DNA from 2 places in the Azospirillum sp. TSH20 genome. Region 2 is predicted to be linked to the other one. Evidence: riboswitches for the same ligand, from Rfam matches in the RefSeq annotation. Region 2 holds a riboswitch; the other holds the start of a gene.
What was found. Region 2 has a riboswitch for thiamine pyrophosphate ahead of thiC (phosphomethylpyrimidine synthase ThiC). Riboswitches for the same ligand answer to the same signal wherever they lie in the genome.

Region 1: linked by a shared signal. The riboswitch ahead of TSH20_RS01080 (ABC transporter substrate-binding protein) and the one ahead of thiC (phosphomethylpyrimidine synthase ThiC) in region 2 are both predicted to bind thiamine pyrophosphate.

Annotation. Positions count from the first base shown of each region.
Region 1 covers NZ_LGQU01000002.1:40,411-44,636, forward strand. Annotated here, with positions in the region: gene TSH20_RS01065 (ABC transporter permease) at 1-271, opposite strand, end outside; gene TSH20_RS01070 ((2Fe-2S) ferredoxin domain-containing protein) at 458-790, shown strand; gene TSH20_RS01075 (DMT family transporter) at 914-1,828, shown strand; TPP riboswitch at 1,862-1,977, shown strand; gene TSH20_RS01080 (ABC transporter substrate-binding protein) at 2,049-3,185, shown strand; gene TSH20_RS01085 (branched-chain amino acid ABC transporter permease) at 3,190-4,062, shown strand; gene TSH20_RS01090 (ATP-binding cassette domain-containing protein) at 4,055-4,226, shown strand, end outside.
Region 2 covers NZ_LGQU01000048.1:53,135-57,360, forward strand. Annotated here, with positions in the region: gene argB (acetylglutamate kinase) at 1-567, shown strand, start outside; gene TSH20_RS13940 (hypothetical protein) at 588-875, shown strand; gene TSH20_RS13945 (CorA family divalent cation transporter) at 931-1,917, shown strand; TPP riboswitch at 1,994-2,127, shown strand; gene thiC (phosphomethylpyrimidine synthase ThiC) at 2,247-3,986, shown strand; gene greB (transcription elongation factor GreB) at 4,021-4,226, opposite strand, start outside.

The sequences.
Region 1 (4,226 bases), on a different contig from region 2:
TGAACAGCCCGCAATGGAAGGCGATGGCGACCGCCAGCCCGGTGAAGATGTAGTCGGTGGTGTAATAAAGGGTGTAGCCGATGGCCTCCGGGTAGCCCAGAGCCTCCGACAGCAGCAGCGACAGCACGTCGACCGGATTCTCGCCGATCACCAGGATCACCAGCCCCGACAGCACGAAGGCCGCGACGAGGTTGAGAACCGGAAGCAGCGCATACCCGACCCAGCCCGGCACGGCGCCCGGCTGGCCCTTCCCCGATCCGCTCAGCAGCACCGGCGTCTCCTGGATTGCCCCTTGCCGCGGATTCTTAACCGCCAATGCTCTGCCGACCAAGCATTTCATCGCGCCGGAATCACTGCGGCTGCCGTGGGTTAGAAGGATTTCAAAAACTCTTGCCGCAGCGCAGCAATCTGGCATGCTTCTAAACCATAGGAATTTTATGGTTATGGAGCATGCCCGATGCCGTTCGACATTCCTCAGACCTTTCGCCACCACGTCTTTTGCTGCGCCCAGCAGCGCCCGCCCGGCCATCCGCGCGGCAGCTGTGCCGCCAAGGGCGCCCACCCGCTGTGGCAGCGGCTCGACCAGAAAATCCAGGCGAAGGGTCTGGCCGATGTCGGCATGGCGATAACGGGCTGCCTCGGCTTCTGCTCCGCCGGGCCGCTGATGGTGGTCTATCCGGAGGGCATCTGGTACCGGCCGGAAACGGTGGAGGACATCGACGAGATCGTCGAGTCGCATCTGGTGAGCGATGCACCGGTGGAGCGGCTGGTGATGGTGCTGACAAGGTGAGGCATCGCCAGCCATCACTTCCAAAACCCCACGCCTACCAGACCTGCGGTTGCGGCATTGGGACGCAGAAGCGTTTGCCCATAATGTGGGCAACCTCCGCCATTGCCCTTCCGAACCAACTCCATGACCGACGCCGAGACCGCCGACCTGCTGCCAGCCGAGGCCGATTCGGTCCCCTATGCCGTCGGCTGCTTCCTGGGTGCGATCCTGCTGTTCGCGGCGATGGACACGCTCATCAAGTTCCTGACCGCCGATTACCCGGTGCCGCAGCTGATGTTCGTGCGCTCGCTGGTCGCCTTCCTGCTGGTGGGCGGCTACACGCTGTGGCGCGGCGGCGGAATCGCGGCGATGCGGACGCGACGGCCCTGGGGACATGTCTGGCGGGCCTTCGCCGGGCTGATCTCGATGGGATGCTTCTTCTATGCGTTCCGCGAACTGCCGCTGGCCGACGTCTATGTGCTGAGCTTCGCCGGTCCGCTGTTCATCACCGCATTGTCTGCCCCGCTGCTGGGGGAGCCCGTTGGCTGGCGCCGTTGGGCGGCGGTGGTGATCGGGTTCGGCGGCGTCGTGGTGATGGCGCAGCCGTCGGCCGGGGCGCCGCTGGTGCCGGTGCTGGTCGGGCTTTGCGCCGCGCTGTTCTATGCGCTGGCGGCGCTGGCCGTGCGCGGCCTGTCGCGGACGGAGACCAGCGCGTCCATCGTGCTCTATCTGCTGCTGACGACGACGGTGGTCAGTGGGGCGCTGGCGGTGCCGGTGTGGACGGCGCCGACCGGTTTCGCGCTGGGGCTGATGGCGCTGGTCGGCGCGATCGGCGCCGGCGCGCAGGTGCTGCTGACCCAGGCCTTCCGTCGCGCGCCGCCGGCGGTGGTGGCGCCCTTCGAATATACCGGCATGGTCTGGGCCAGCCTGTTCGGCTGGCTGGTGTTTGGCGATTTGCCGACCGCGCCGGTGATCGCCGGCGCCATGGTCATCATCGGCAGCGGGCTCTACATCCTGCATCGTGAAACGCTGGTGGCGCGTCGCCGGCTGGGTTCTTGACAGGATGGGGCCGGCGGCGACACTCTCGCCGCCTGTTCACGGCTGGGGTGCCCCTGCCTTTCGCCGGATCGGCGGATGCGGGGGCTGAGACAACACCCATCGAACCTGATCCGGGTCATGCCGGCGAAGGGAGCCGACCGGAACCCGACGGATCAGCCGCAAACGCCCCGTCCCCTCCGCGTCGCTCCGGTTGCCGGCGCGAGTTGAGGAGTTTTCGGTCATGCGGCGCGCACTTCCCCTTCTGATCGGCCTGCTGGCGGCCACCTCCTGCCTGTCTCCGGCGGCGCGGGCCGACGACACGCTGTCCTTCCCGGTGCTGGTTCCGCTGACCGGATTCCTGTCGCTGGAGGGCACCAGCCAGCGGAACGGCGCGGTCCTGGCGCTGAAGCAGACGCCGGCCGGCGTCGCCATCGTGTCGGAAGTCGTCGACACCGGCACGTCGCCCGAGGCGGCGGTGACGGCGCTGGAGCGGGCGGCCGGCAGTGGAACCGTCGGGGCGGTCGCCGCCAGCATGCTCGGCACCCAGATGCTGGCGATGCTGCCGCTGGCGCAGGAGTTGAAGCTGCCGCTGGTCACCGTGTCGGGCACCGCGTCGATCACCGAGCAGGGCAACCCCTGGGTCTTCCGCTTCTTCCCCGGCGACGCCGTGACCAAGTCCGCCCACGCCCGCTATGTGGTGGAGGAATTGGGCAAGCGGCAGCCGGCGATCATCTACCAGACCACCGCCTATGGGCAGAGCGGCAAGACCCATCTCGACGCCGCCTTCAAGGCGCTGGGCGTGACCCCGGTGTTCGAGGAGGGGGTGGACCCGGCGGCCAAGGACCTGCTGCCGGTGCTGACCAAGGCGTTGGCCGCCAAGCCGGACGTGCTGGTGCTGCATCTGCATTCCGGCCCGACGGCGCTGCTGCTGCGGCAGGCGGCATCCAGCGGCGTGACCCTGCCGATCGTCGCCGGTTCCGCCATGCATCAGCCGAGCACCGCGGCCCTGCTGGAACCGGCGGAGTTGAAGGGCGTCTGCGCCGAAACCGCGGCCTCGCCGATTTCCGGCGATACGCCGGAGGTCAAGGCCTTCACCGACGCCTACCGGACCGCCTTCGGCAAGGAGCCGGACGCCTTCGCGCTCGGCCAGTATGACGGCATGACGATGGTGCTGGAGGCGGTGAAGGCCGGCGCCCGGACGCCGGACGCGATCCGAAAAGCATTGTCGGCGGAGACCTTCAAGGGACTCGCCATGACCTACAAGTCCGACGGCAAGGGCAACATGGCCCATTCCGCCGTCATCGTCTGCTATGACGGGACCAGCCGCGTGCCGAAGCTGGTGAAGCGGTACGACGACCCGACGCTCGCGGCGAAGTGAGCGGATGGCGGCGTTTCAACTGCTGGTCAACGGGGTGGCGCTGGGGGCGGCTTACGCCCTGGTGGCGCTTGGCTTCGTGCTGGTGCTGAACGCCACCTCGGCGGTGAATTTCGCCCAGGGCGACCTCGTGATGGCCGGCGGGCTGCTGGCGGTGGCGCTGGCGCCGCTGATCCCGTTGCCGGGCATCGTCCTGCTGCCGGTGGTGCTGGTGCTGATGGCGGCGCTGGGTCTGCTGCTGGCCCTGGCCGCCTATCTGCCGCTGCGCCGCCGGCCGCCGGTTTCGGTCTTCATCAGCACCATCGCGGTCGGCATCATCCTGCAGAACGGGGCCGCCATCCTGTTTGGGCCGGAGCCGCGCGCCGCACCGCCGCTGTTCGGGGACGAAACGCTGCACATCGCCGGGCTGGCGGTGCCGGAGCAGTCGCTCGCCATCGTCGCGGTGGCGGCCCTGCTGATCGGGGTGCAGCAATGGGTTTTTGCCCGCACGCAGTTGGGCCGCCGGCTGCGGGCGACGGCGCAGGATCCGGAGATGGCGCGCGCCTGCGGAGTGCCGGTCACCGCCATGATCCTGGTGACCTTCGCCATCGGCGCGGCCTGCGCCGGGGCGGCGGGGCTGCTGCTGGCCAACCGATATTTCGTCACGCCGACCTCGGGTGGAGATCTGATCCTGAAGGCCTACATTGCGGTGACGGTGGGGGGCTGGGGGTCCGTTCCGGGGGCGGTGGTGGGAGCGCTGCTGATCGCGCTGTTCGAGGTGGGGGTGTCGTCGGTGCTGTCCTACCCGGTGGCGCTGGGGGCCTTGTACCTGACGCTGCTGGCGATTCTGGTGCTGCGGCCACAAGGGCTGTTCGGCGAAGCGGTGCGCCGCCGTGGTTGAGCGTCGGTCGGTCGTCATTCTCACCGCCGGCGCCCTCGCCCTGCTGGTTTACGCGCTGGCCTTTGCCTCGCCTTATGGCCTGCGCGTCCTGACCGTCGCAGGTGTGTATGCGCTGGCGACCTTCGGCTTCCAGATCGTCTTCGGCCTGGGTGGTGCGCTGTCGC
Region 2 (4,226 bases):
CAGATCGTCGCCGCCATCAACAGCGCCGGCGGCCGCGCCGTCGGCCTGTCGGGCAAGGACAGCAACCTGATCACCGCCCGCCGGCTGGAGCGCGTGCAACGCGATCCCGACAGCAACATCGAACGGGTGCTGGACCTGGGATTCGTCGGTGAACCCTACAAGGTGAACCCGGAGATTCTGCAGGCCCTCGCCAAGTCGGACATCATCCCGGTGATCGCGCCGGTCGGCTTCGACGTGAACGGCGACACCTACAACATCAACGCCGACACGGCGGCCGGTGCGGTCGCGGCGGCGGTGAAGGCGGCGCGCTTCTTCCTGCTGACCGACGTCGCCGGCGTGCTCGACAAGGAAAAGAAGCTGATCGAGAAGATGTCGCTGGCGGATGCCCACAAGGCCATCGCCGACGGCACCGCCTCGGGCGGCATGATCCCGAAGATCGAGACCTGCATCGGCGCGGTGGAGCAGGGCGTCGACGCCGCTGTTATCCTGGATGGCCGCGTGCCGCATGCGCTGCTGCTCGAGATCTTCACCGAGGGCGGCGCCGGCACCCTGATCGGCAAGGCCTGACGCCGGAATAAGGGGGACTGATGTCCGACCTGCGCAAGGATTTGCTCCGCCAGATGAAGGCCATCCGCGAGAAGATGGACCCGAAGCTGGTGGAGCGCGCCAAGCTGGCGGCGTTGGGCAAGGTTCCCTACGACAGCGACGCGGCGAAGGAGGCGGTCGGCCATTTCCTGGACGCCAAGCGGGACGGCGGCGCCTTCCGGCGCAAGCTGGAACAGGCATTGAAGGCCGAGGGTGCGGCGCTGGACCTCGACAATGGGGAGAAGGTGCCGCCACCCGTTAAGCCGCGACGCGGCGGTCGGCTGACGTAAATTGCCCTCTCCCGGGGCGGGAGAGGGGCGGATTACCGACGCAAGGAGCACAGCCTTGCTGCATGTCTTCGTCAATGACGGCGGTCTGCTGCGTTGGGTCAGGGAGGCTGCCGCGGAGGAGGCGGCGCCATTGCCCGACTCCGCCGTGTGGCTCGACCTCATCAATCCGACGTCCGAAGAGTTGGCGCGGGCGGAGGCGCTGATCGGAACGGGCCTGCCCACCCGCGAGCAGATGGCGGAGATCGAGGAGTCGAGCCGTCTCCGCGTGACCGGCGGCGCCTTGACCATGACCGTCACCGCGCTGGTCTGGGCCGACACCGACGAGCCGCGCATCGCCACCGTCAGCTTTGTGCTGGCCGGGCGGCGGCTGGTGACCATCCACGACATCGATCCGCAGGCGCTGCTGGCCTTTCGCCGCCGCGCCACCCATGGCGAGATCTCGGCCGCCCGTGGCGAATTGGTTCTGGCGGCGCTGGTGGATGGGATGATCGACCGCACCTCCGTCGTGCTGCGGCGGACCGGGGTGGAGTTGGATGCGCTGAACCGCCGCTATTTCCGCGGGCGCAAGCTGCGCTCCCGCGGCGAGACGCTGGACGATGCCCAGACGCTGAAGCGCATCGGCCATGCCGGCCATCTGATCGGCAAGGCGCGGGTCAGTCTGGCCAGCCTTACCCGCATGACCGACTTTCTGGCGCGCGGCGACGGCTGGCATTCGGGCAAGGCGACGCGGCGCTGGGCCAAGACCACCCTGCAGGACCTGCGCGGGCTCGACCAGTATGCCCGTTTCCTGGCCGGCAAGGTCGCGCTGGCGCTGGATACAGCGTTGGGACAGATCAATGTCGAGCAGAACGAGATCGTCAAGATCGTGTCGGTGCTGACCGTCCTGCTCTATCCGCCGACCCTGGTCGCCAGCATCGGCGGCATGAACTTCACCGACATGCCCGGCAGCCATTCGCCCTTCGGCTATGCCAGCGCCTTGGGGCTGATGCTGCTGTCGGCCTTGCTGCCGATGGTCTATGTGCGGTCGAAGCGCTGGATGTAGCGCATTTCCACAATATGGCAGACGGATCGTCCGCGGCGCTTTCCTTTTGACAGGCGCGTCCGTCGTCGGCAGGATGGGCGCATTCCAGGGGGGTCCCGACAGGGGGCTGAGATACCAACGGCCGGACGGCGCCAAGCGTCGCCGGCAGCGTGGTGACCCTTCGAACCTGATCCGGGTCATACCGGCGAAGGGAGGGACCTCGTGACGGGCCGACCACGCCCCCGTCCGGCCGCATCGCCCCCGCTATGCCGGGGAACGGCCTGCACGAAGATACCGCACCTCCGTCCGCAGTCCCGGGTTTGTCCGCCCAACTCCGACGGAGAAACCCAATGCCTAAGGACTTCAACGAGAACGCCATCCGCATCTCGACCGGCCCGCTGCCGTCGTCGCGGAAAATACATGTGTCCGGCACGCGCTTTCCCGACCTGCGCGTCGCCCTGCGCGAGATCGCGCTGTCGGGCGGCGAGCCGCCCCTGACCGTTTATGACGCCTCCGGCCCTTACACCGACGAGTCGGTTGCCATCGACGTGCGGGCCGGGTTGGCCAAGCACCGCCGCGACTGGATCCTGGCGCGTGGCGACGTTGAGACCACCGACAGCGGCGTGCTGCGCGCCAAGGGCGGCGGGGCAGTGACCCAGATGGCCTACGCCCGCGCCGGCATCGTCACCGCGGAGATGGAATACATCGCCGTCCGCGAGAATCTGGGCCGCGCCGCAGCGCTGGAGGCCGCCAGTGGATCGGGGCGCGACGGCGAGGATTTTGGTGCCGAGATCCCTGACTTCATCACCCCGGAATTCGTCCGGGACGAGGTGGCGCGCGGGCGGGCGATCATCCCGTCCAACGTCAACCACCCCGAGTCGGAGCCGATGATCATCGGCCGCAACTTCCTGACCAAAATCAACGCCAACATCGGCAATTCCGCCGTGACCTCCTCGATCGAGGAGGAGGTTGAGAAGATGGTCTGGTCGATCCGCTGGGGCGCCGACACCGTGATGGACCTGTCCACCGGCGCCGACATCCACCAGACCCGTGAGTGGATCCTGCGCAACTCCCCGGTCCCCATCGGCACCGTGCCGATCTATCAGGCGCTGGAGAAGGTGAATGGCAAGGCCGAGAATCTGACCTGGGAGCTGTTCCGCGACACGCTGATCGAACAGGCGGAGCAGGGCGTCGATTACTTCACCATCCATGCCGGCCTGCGGCTGGCCCACATCCCGCTGACCGCGAAGCGGGTGACCGGCATCGTCTCGCGCGGCGGCTCGATCATCGCCAAATGGTGCCTGGCGCATCACCGCGAGAATTTCCTCTACGACCATTTCGCCGACATTGTCGAAATCTGCCGCGCCTATGACGTGGCGCTGTCGATGGGTGACGGCCTGCGGCCGGGCAGTCAGGCCGACGCCAACGATGCCGCCCAGTTCGCCGAGCTGGAAACCCTGGGCGAGCTGACCAAGATCGCCTGGGCGCGCGACGTGCAGGTGATGATCGAGGGGCCGGGCCATGTGCCGATGCACAAGATCAAGCACAATGTGGAGAAGCAACTGGCACTGTGCGGCGAGGCGCCCTTCTACACGCTCGGGCCGTTGGTGACCGACATCGCGCCGGGCTACGACCACATCACCAGCGCCATCGGTGCGGCGATGATTGGCTGGTTCGGCACGGCGATGCTCTGCTACGTCACGCCGAAGGAGCATCTGGGCCTGCCCGACCGCGACGACGTGAAGGCCGGCGTCATCGCCTACAAGATCGCCGCCCATGCCGCCGACCTCGCCAAGGGCCACCCGGCGGCGCGGCTGCGCGACGACGCCATGTCGCGTGCCCGCTTCTCCTTCCGCTGGCGTGACCAGTTCGCCCTGTCGCTCGATCCCGACACGGCGATGGCCTACCACGACGAGACCCTGCCGGCGGAGGGCGCCAAGACCGCGCATTTCTGTTCGATGTGCGGACCGAAATTCTGTTCGATGAAGATCACGCAGGAAATCCGCGACGCCGCAGAGTCCGGCATGGCCGAGATGTCGCAGAAGTTCCGCGAGTCGGGCGGGGAGATCTATCAGCCGGCGGCGGAGTGAGGGAGGGGGAGGGGGCAGGTTACTGCCCCCTCCGTCATCCCGCGTACCTGATCTCCAGCACCTCGACCTGCTCCATCCCCGCTGGCGTACGGACGTCGACCAGATCGCCTTCCCGCGCTTTCAGCAGGGCGCGGGCGATGGGGGAGATCCAGCTGACATGGCCGCGGTCGGGGTCGACTTCGTCGGCGCCGACGATGGTGATGGTGTTCTCCGACCCGTCCTCGCGGGCATAGGTGACGG